DNA from 2 places in the Agrobacterium radiobacter genome. Region 2 is predicted to be linked to the other one. Evidence: predicted binding sites of a transcription regulator. Region 2 holds the regulator's gene; the other holds the start of a gene.
What was found. Region 2 encodes HrcA, which represses chaperone genes, less so after heat shock. Its sites were predicted from a motif close to GTTAGCACTCNCNNNNNGNGAGTGCTAAC; they were not measured.

Region 1: a site for HrcA is predicted at 1,833-1,861, ahead of groES (co-chaperone GroES). Genes of this name have one in related genera too.

What each region holds. Positions count from the first base shown of each region.
Region 1 covers NZ_JBEGHX010000001.1:343,288-347,297, reverse strand. The annotation lists gene MRBLRC7O_RS01675 (bifunctional riboflavin kinase/FAD synthetase) at 1-651, opposite strand, end outside; gene MRBLRC7O_RS01670 (TIGR01459 family HAD-type hydrolase) at 699-1,547, opposite strand; gene groES (co-chaperone GroES) at 1,917-2,213, shown strand; gene groL (chaperonin GroEL) at 2,288-3,922, shown strand.
Region 2 covers NZ_JBEGHX010000001.1:3,031-7,040, reverse strand. The annotation lists gene hpf (ribosome hibernation-promoting factor, HPF/YfiA family) at 1-37, shown strand, start outside; gene ptsN (PTS IIA-like nitrogen regulatory protein PtsN) at 120-581, shown strand; gene grpE (nucleotide exchange factor GrpE) at 662-1,297, opposite strand; gene hrcA (heat-inducible transcriptional repressor HrcA) at 1,412-2,503, opposite strand; gene rph (ribonuclease PH) at 2,639-3,355, shown strand; gene rdgB (RdgB/HAM1 family non-canonical purine NTP pyrophosphatase) at 3,373-4,010, shown strand, end outside.

The sequences.
Region 1 (4,010 bases), 340 kb from region 2:
GAGCGCCATGTTGGCGGTAGGATAACCCAGCGTGCGCCCCAGCTTCTGGCCGCCAATGACCTCGCTTTCCACCGTGAAGCGGTATCCGAGCAGGCCTGCGGCGCCCGCCACATCACCCTCGCACAGAAGCGAGCGGATACGGCTGGAGGAGACGACATCCGCACCCTCGTCGCGGAAGGCATCCACCAGCGTCACGTCAAAACCATGGCGTTTGCCGGCCTCCATCAGGAATGCCGGGCCACCTTCCCGGCCCTTGCCGAAATGGAAATCGAAGCCGGTGACGACGGCGCTGGCATGAAGCCAGTCGACCAGGATGGATTGAACGAATTCCTCCGCCGAGCGCTGCGAAAATTCCCGGTCGAAGGGATATTCGATGACGGAGCGGAAACCGATGGCCTCAAGGATACGCGCCTTCAAAGGCGCGGGCGTGAGGCGAAACACCGGCGTGTCGGGACGGAAGACGGAACGGGGATGCGGCTCGAAGGTCAGCACCAGCGCGGGAACGCCACGGGCTTCCGCCAGTTCCAGAGCACGATCCAGCACAGCCCGGTGGCCGCGATGCACGCCGTCGAAATTGCCGATGGCGATGACGCCGCCACGAAGAGCTTCCGGCAGCGGCTCCTTTTTTTCATTGCGGTGAAAGACGGTCATGGCAATCGATCCATTCCTGCGCCAGCTATTCCTCAGGCGAGATATCCTCAGGCGAGACGGGGCATCCACCAGCCGGGAGCAGCACCCTGCCCCTTGAGATAGGCGTTGAGAAGCGCCTCGTCCGTCTGGCCGTTCAGCGTATATTCGGCAGCGTGAATGCCGCCGCTGATATAGAGAAGGTTGAGACCGCTCGCAATCGCGCCCTTCACATCCGTCGGCATGCCGTCACCGATGGCGAGCACGCGATCCTTGGCGAAGGCGCCGCGCACTTCCCTGGCCGCAGCTAAGCAGGCTTCATAGATCGGCGCATGCGGCTTGCCGGCAATGCGGACTTCGCCGCCGAGCTGTTCGTAGTAGGCGGCCATGGCGCCGGCGCAGGGAATGATGCGCTCGCCGCGTTCCACCACCAGATCGGGGTTGGCGCAGATCATCGGCACCTTGCGGGCAATGAAGCCCTTGAGCATTTCGGTATAGTCTTCGGGCGTCTCCGTCTCGTCGTCGAAGAAGCCGGTGCAGACCACGGATTCCGTTTCCGCCTCGCCGACACATTCGACATCGAGACCTTCCAGCAGCGGCATGTCCCGCTCCGGGCCGAGCAGGAAGACCTTTTTTGGGCCTTCCGCGATCAGACCACGGGTAACGTCGCCCGAGGTGATGATACGGTCATAGGCCTCATCAGGCACGCCGAGAACGCGCAACTGGGCGATGACGCCGGGGGCGGGACGCGGCGAATTGGTGATGAGCACCACCGTCTTGCCAGCCTTGCGCGCTTCCCGCAGCGCAACCGCCGCATCCGGAAAGGCGCTGACCCCATTGTGCAGCACACCCCAGACATCCGAAAGAATAACGTCGAACCCATCAGTGATTTCGCCGAGAGTGAGAATGCGGTGGGCCATGAGATGCTTTCCGGATGGGAGAAGAGGGTGAGCCTCACATCGCAAAGCGGGACGCCGATGGCAAGGAAAAAAGCGGCGCGTGACCGGTCTTCGGCCCCGCCTGACGCAGCATGAACACAAATGTCCCGTAGATGGATGCGACGCGCATCGCGCGAAAAGAATGTCGTCATGGCGCGCATCCGCACATGGGAAATTTCTGTCATGGAACGCTGATAACCATAAGCCATGAAATTTTTCAGACAGGGCGTTCTTGACTCCGGCGGACGCCCTCCTTATCTCGGTTCCGCTGGCACTCGATAAAGGAGAGTGCTAACACCCATCAGGCGAGCTCCAAAAGCTCGCGCAGTCATTTGATCGAGGGATTAGGCAATGACAAGCACCAATTTCCGCCCGCTTCACGATCGCGTCGTGGTTCGTCGCGTTGAATCCGAAGCAAAGACCAAGGGCGGCATCATCATTCCCGATACCGCCAAGGAAAAGCCGCAGGAAGGCGAAATCGTCGCCGTCGGTTCCGGCGCTCGCGATGAGGCCGGCAAGGTCGTCGCTCTCGACGTCAAGGTTGGCGATCGCGTCCTGTTCGGCAAGTGGTCGGGCACTGAAGTCAAGCTCGACGGCGAAGACCTTCTGATCATGAAGGAAGCCGACATCATGGGTATCATCGGCTGATTTCGCCGAACCCATCGTTTCCTTAAATTTCAAGCCGGATCCATTCCGGCCGTTCGAAACCAGGAGTTTTGAAAATGGCAGCCAAAGAAGTCAAATTCGGCCGCTCAGCGCGCGAAAAGATGCTCAAGGGCGTCGACATTCTCGCTGATGCAGTGAAGGTAACCCTCGGCCCGAAGGGTCGTAACGTCGTTATCGACAAGTCCTTCGGCGCTCCGCGCATCACCAAGGACGGCGTTTCGGTCGCCAAGGAAATCGAACTGGAAGACAAGTTCGAGAACATGGGCGCACAGCTCGTTCGCGAAGTTGCCTCCAAGACCAACGACATCGCCGGTGACGGCACCACCACCGCAACGGTTCTGGCCCAGGCCATCGTTCGCGAAGGTGCAAAGGCAGTTGCTGCCGGCATGAACCCGATGGACCTCAAGCGCGGCATCGATCTTGCTGTTGCAGAAGTCGTCAAGGACCTTCAGGCCAAGGCCAAGAAGATCAACACTTCGGAAGAAGTTGCACAGGTCGGCACGATCTCCGCAAACGGCGAGCGTCAGATCGGTCTCGACATCGCTGAAGCAATGCAGCGCGTCGGCAACGAAGGCGTCATCACCGTTGAAGAAGCCAAGACCGCTGAAACCGAACTCGAAGTCGTCGAAGGCATGCAGTTCGACCGCGGCTACCTGTCGCCTTACTTCGTGACCAACCCGGAAAAGATGGTTGCTGACCTCGAAGACGCATACATCCTTCTGCACGAAAAGAAGCTTTCGAACCTCCAGGCTATGCTGCCGGTTCTCGAAGCTGTCGTTCAGACCGGCAAGCCGCTCGTCATCATCGCTGAAGACGTAGAAGGCGAAGCTCTTGCAACGCTCGTCGTCAACAAGCTGCGTGGCGGCCTCAAGATCGCTGCCGTCAAGGCTCCGGGCTTCGGCGACCGCCGCAAGGCCATGCTGGAAGACATCGCCATCCTGACCGGTGGTACCGTCATTTCCGAAGACCTCGGCATCAAGCTCGAAAGCGTTACCCTCGACATGCTCGGCAAGTCGAAGAAGGTTTCGATCTCCAAGGAAAACACCACGATCGTTGACGGCGCAGGCCAGAAGTCCGACATCGAAGGCCGCGTTGCCCAGATCAAGGCGCAGATCGAAGAAACCACTTCCGATTACGACCGCGAAAAGCTGCAGGAACGTCTTGCCAAGCTCGCTGGCGGCGTTGCCGTGATCCGCGTTGGCGGTTCGACGGAAGTTGAAGTGAAGGAAAAGAAGGACCGCATTGACGACGCTCTCAACGCGACGCGCGCTGCTGTTCAGGAAGGTATCGTACCGGGCGGCGGCGTTGCCCTGCTGCGTTCTTCCACGAAGATCACCGTCAAGGGTGCAAACGACGACCAGGAAGCCGGCATCAACATCGTGCGTAAGGCTCTGCAGTCTCTGGTTCGCCAGATCGCAGAAAACGCAGGTGACGAAGCTTCCATCGTTGTCGGCAAGATCCTCGACAAGAACGAAGACAACTACGGCTACAACGCCCAGACCGGCGAATATGGCGACCTGATCCAGCTCGGCATCGTCGACCCGGTCAAGGTTGTACGTACGGCTCTGCAGAACGCAGCTTCGGTTGCTTCGCTGCTGATCACCACCGAAGCCATGATCGCCGAGCTTCCGAAGAAGGAATCGGCAATGCCGCAGATGCCCGGCGGCGGCATGGGCGGCATGGACTTCTAATCAGTCCTGTCACTGGAATAAGAAAGGGCGGTCTTCGGATCGCCCTTTTTCTTTGCAGTCCCTGCGCGTTTGACGAAAGGAGCGTCAT
Region 2 (4,010 bases):
TATTGGCTGGATCGACGCGGAAACGATCAAGAGCTGAACAGTCTGACAAGACGTGGGAGGCAGAGCGCGAAAATGCATCTGCCTCCTGCATCGTCTCGATGGCATGAAGGAAAAAGAGAATGGCGTTGGCAGATTTGCTGCAACAAGATGCGATTATTCCCGCCCTCAAGGTGAATTCCAAAAAGCAATTGCTTCAGGAGCTGGCTGCAAAGGCAGCCAGAATTACCGGAGTCTCGGAACGGGAAGTTTTCGACGTCATCCTCCAGCGCGAGAAGCTCGGCTCCACCGGTGTGGGCCACGGCATTGCCATTCCGCATGGCAAGCTCAACAGTATTCACCAGATCACCGGCGTTTTCGCACGCCTTGAAACGCCGGTCGATTTCGAAGCGCTGGACGACCAGCCGGTCGATCTGGTTTTCCTGCTGCTTGCGCCCGAGGGCGCCGGCGCGGATCATCTGAAGGCTTTGTCCAGAATTGCACGCGCCCTGCGCGACCCTGAACTGGTGGCCAAGCTGCGTGCGACCGATTCCGACACAGCAATCTACGCCTTCCTCAATCAGGAACAGGCGACGGCGGCTTGATCGCAACCCGCCCCCTCAGTTTAACGGCAATAAAAAACGCGCCCTGAAGGCGCGTTTTTTATGACGTAAAGACAGATGCCTTACGCATCTTTTTCATTGAGAGACGAGGTGCCCGGCTCGGCAGAGGCGGCTGTCTCCACCTTCGGGCCACCCTTGGCGACACCGACCATGGCGGGGCGCAGCACGCGATCGCCGATGGTGAAACCAGCCTGGACCACCTGCAGCACCGTATTGTTCGGAACCGCCGTATTCGGAATTTCGAACATGGCCTGATGGAAATTCGGGTCGAACTTCTGGCCCTCGGCATCGATCTTCTTCACGCCGTGGCGTTCCAGCGTCGACAGCATCGAACGTTCCGTCATCTCGACGCCTTCGATGAGGCCGTTGAGACCGGCTTCACCATTGGTCTTGAGCTCATCGGGAATGGCTTCGAGCGCACGGCGAAGATTATCGGAAACGGCAAGCATATCGCGTGCAAAACCGGCCAGGGAATAGGCCTTGGCATCCTTGACATCGCGTTCAGTGCGACGGCGAAGATTGTCCATCTCGGCCGCAAGTCGCAGGAATTTATCGCGCAGATCGGCGTTCTCAGCCTTGAGCAGCTCGACCGGATCGGGTTCTGCCGTTTCGGCCTGTTCTTCACCTGCCTGGGCAAGATCGACAAAATCTTCCGCGACGTCCGCGTCAGGTCCGGGCTTTTTTGTATCGTCGGTCATGACGTTCTCCAGATTTGAATATTGTTGGTTGCGCCCGATATCGAGCTTTGACGGGCAAAAATCAAGGCTTGCGGCGAAAAGCTTGCCGCATTCTCTGACCTTTGCGGGCTTGTCCTATCTTTGCTTGCGGGAAAGGCGCGCCATGATCTGCGCGGTATAATCCACCATCGGCACGATACGGGCATAATTCAGCCTGGTGGGGCCGATAACGCCGACCGCGCCCACGACGCGATTGTCCTCATCGCGATAGGGCGCGACGATCAGAGAAGAACCGGAGAGCGAAAACAGCTTGTTTTCAGAGCCGATGAAAATCCTGACCCCGGAGCCGCTTTCCGCGAGATTGAGGATTTCGATGAGGTTTTCCTTGCGCTCCAGATCATCGAACAGCAGGCGCACCCGATCGATATCTTCTTCACCGGCGAGACCCTCCAGCAGGTTGGAGCGTCCGCGAACGATGAGGCGGCCAAGCTTGCCCTCCTCGTTATCACCCGCCCAGACGGCCAGACCGCGCTCGATGAGATCCTGCGCCAGCGTGCCGAGTTCCGATTGCAGTTCCGCCTGCTGCTTCTGGAACTGTGTCCGCAATTCCTGCAGCGTCTGGCCGGACAGATGGGCATTGATGAAATTCGCCGCCTCGATTAATTGCGATGACGAAATGCCGGCGGGCAATTCAATGATGCGGTTTTCGACCTGATTGTGATCGCCGACTAGCACGGCGAGCGCCTTGGTGGTCTCCAGCCTTATGAATTCCACATGTTTGAGGATGACATCATTCTTGGCGGTCAGCACCAGGCCGGCGCCGCGCGACATGCCTGACAGCATGCGGCTTGCCTCGGTCAACAACCCTTCCAACGACTGCTCGTGGCCGGCGACCGGCCCGATCTGACGGTCGATATTCGCCCTTTCTTCCGCGGGCAGATCACCCACCTGCATGAAGGCGTCGACGAAAAAGCGCAGCCCCGTCTGGGTGGGCAGGCGCCCAGCGCTGATATGCGGCGAATAGATGAGGCCGAGTTCCTCAAGATCGCTCATGACATTGCGGACGGAGGCGGGCGAAAGCGACATCGGCAACAGCCGCGACAGGCTGCGGGATCCGAGCGGCTCACCCGTATCGAGATAGCCTTCAACGATGCGCCGGAAAATTTCCCGAGACCGTTCATCCAGCAATGATGCCTGATCTTTTGATAGCGGTGCGGAAAAACCCATTTCGTCCGTTCTTTGTCGTTCAAACCAGCTCGCATCAATATAATGCGTTGCAACGCCGCGGCAAAATGGAAATTGGCTTTGCAAAAGCCCGGGGCGCGCCTTAGAAGGCAGGAACCAACATGGAGAGTGGATCATATGCGGCCTTCAGGCAGAAAAACCGACCAGATGCGCAAGGTTTCCTTCGAGCGCAATTTCTCGAAACATGCCGAAGGTTCCTGTCTGGTAAAATTCGGCGACACGCATGTGCTCGTCACCGCAAGCCTGGAAGAAAAGACGCCGCCATGGCTGCGCAACAGCGGCAAGGGCTGGGTCACCGCCGAATACGGCATGCTGCCGCGCTCCACCCATGAGCGCATGAAGCGCGAGGCCGCTTCCGGCAAGCAGGGCGGCCGCACCCAGGAAATCCAGCGTCTCATCGGCCGCTCGCTGCGCGCCGTTGTTGATCTGCAGGCACTCGGCGAACGACAGATCAGCATTGACTGCGATGTCATCCAGGCCGATGGCGGCACCCGCACTGCCTCCATCACCGGCGCATGGATTGCGCTCCACGATTGCCTGAAGTGGATGGAAACCCGCAACATGATCAAGGTCGAGAAGGTTCTGAAGGACCATATCGCGGCGATCTCCTGCGGTATCTTCGCCAACCAGCCGGTGATCGATCTCGACTATCTCGAGGATTCCTCCGCCGAGACCGATGCAAATTTCGTCATCACCGGTTCCGGCGGCATCGTCGAGGTTCAGGGAACGGCGGAAGGCGCGCCCTTCTCCGAGGAAGAATTCCTGACGTTGCTCGGTCTTGCCAAGGCCGGATGCAGCGAACTGGTCGCCCTTCAGAAACAGGCTATCGCCTGAGCCGACAGGAAAACGTGATGCGCAAGCTCGATACCAGAACGATCGTCGTCGCCAGCCACAACAAGGGCAAGATCGCCGAAATCGCCGATCTGATCGGGCCTTTCGGCTTTTCCGCCAAATCGGCGGCGGAGCTGAATTTCTCAGAACCGGACGAGACGGGCACCACCTTCGAGGAAAATGCCGCCATCAAGGCGCTTGCCTCCGCAAAGGCATCCGGTCTTCCGGCTTTGTCCGACGATTCCGGTCTGGTCATCGACGCGCTTGACGGTGCGCCTGGCGTCTATACCGCCAATTGGGCGGAGACGGCCGACGGCACCCGCGACTTCGCCATGGCCATGCAGAAGGTCGAGGATGCGCTTGCCGAGCGTGGCGCATCGAAGCTGGAAGACCGCACCGGCCGCTTTGTCAGCGTGCTGTGCCTTGCCTGGCCGGACGGGCATGTCGAATATTTCCGTGGCGAGGTGGAGGGCGCTGTCGTTTGGCCGCCGCGCGGAACGAGCGGCTTCGGTTATGATCCCATCTTTAAGCCCGAAGGTTATGACACTACATTCGGCGAGATGAGCTCGGATGAAAAACACGGCTGGAAACACGGCGATGCCTTTGCGCTGTCGCACCGTGCCCGTGCCTTCAAGAAATTCGTAGAAACCTGCCTGGA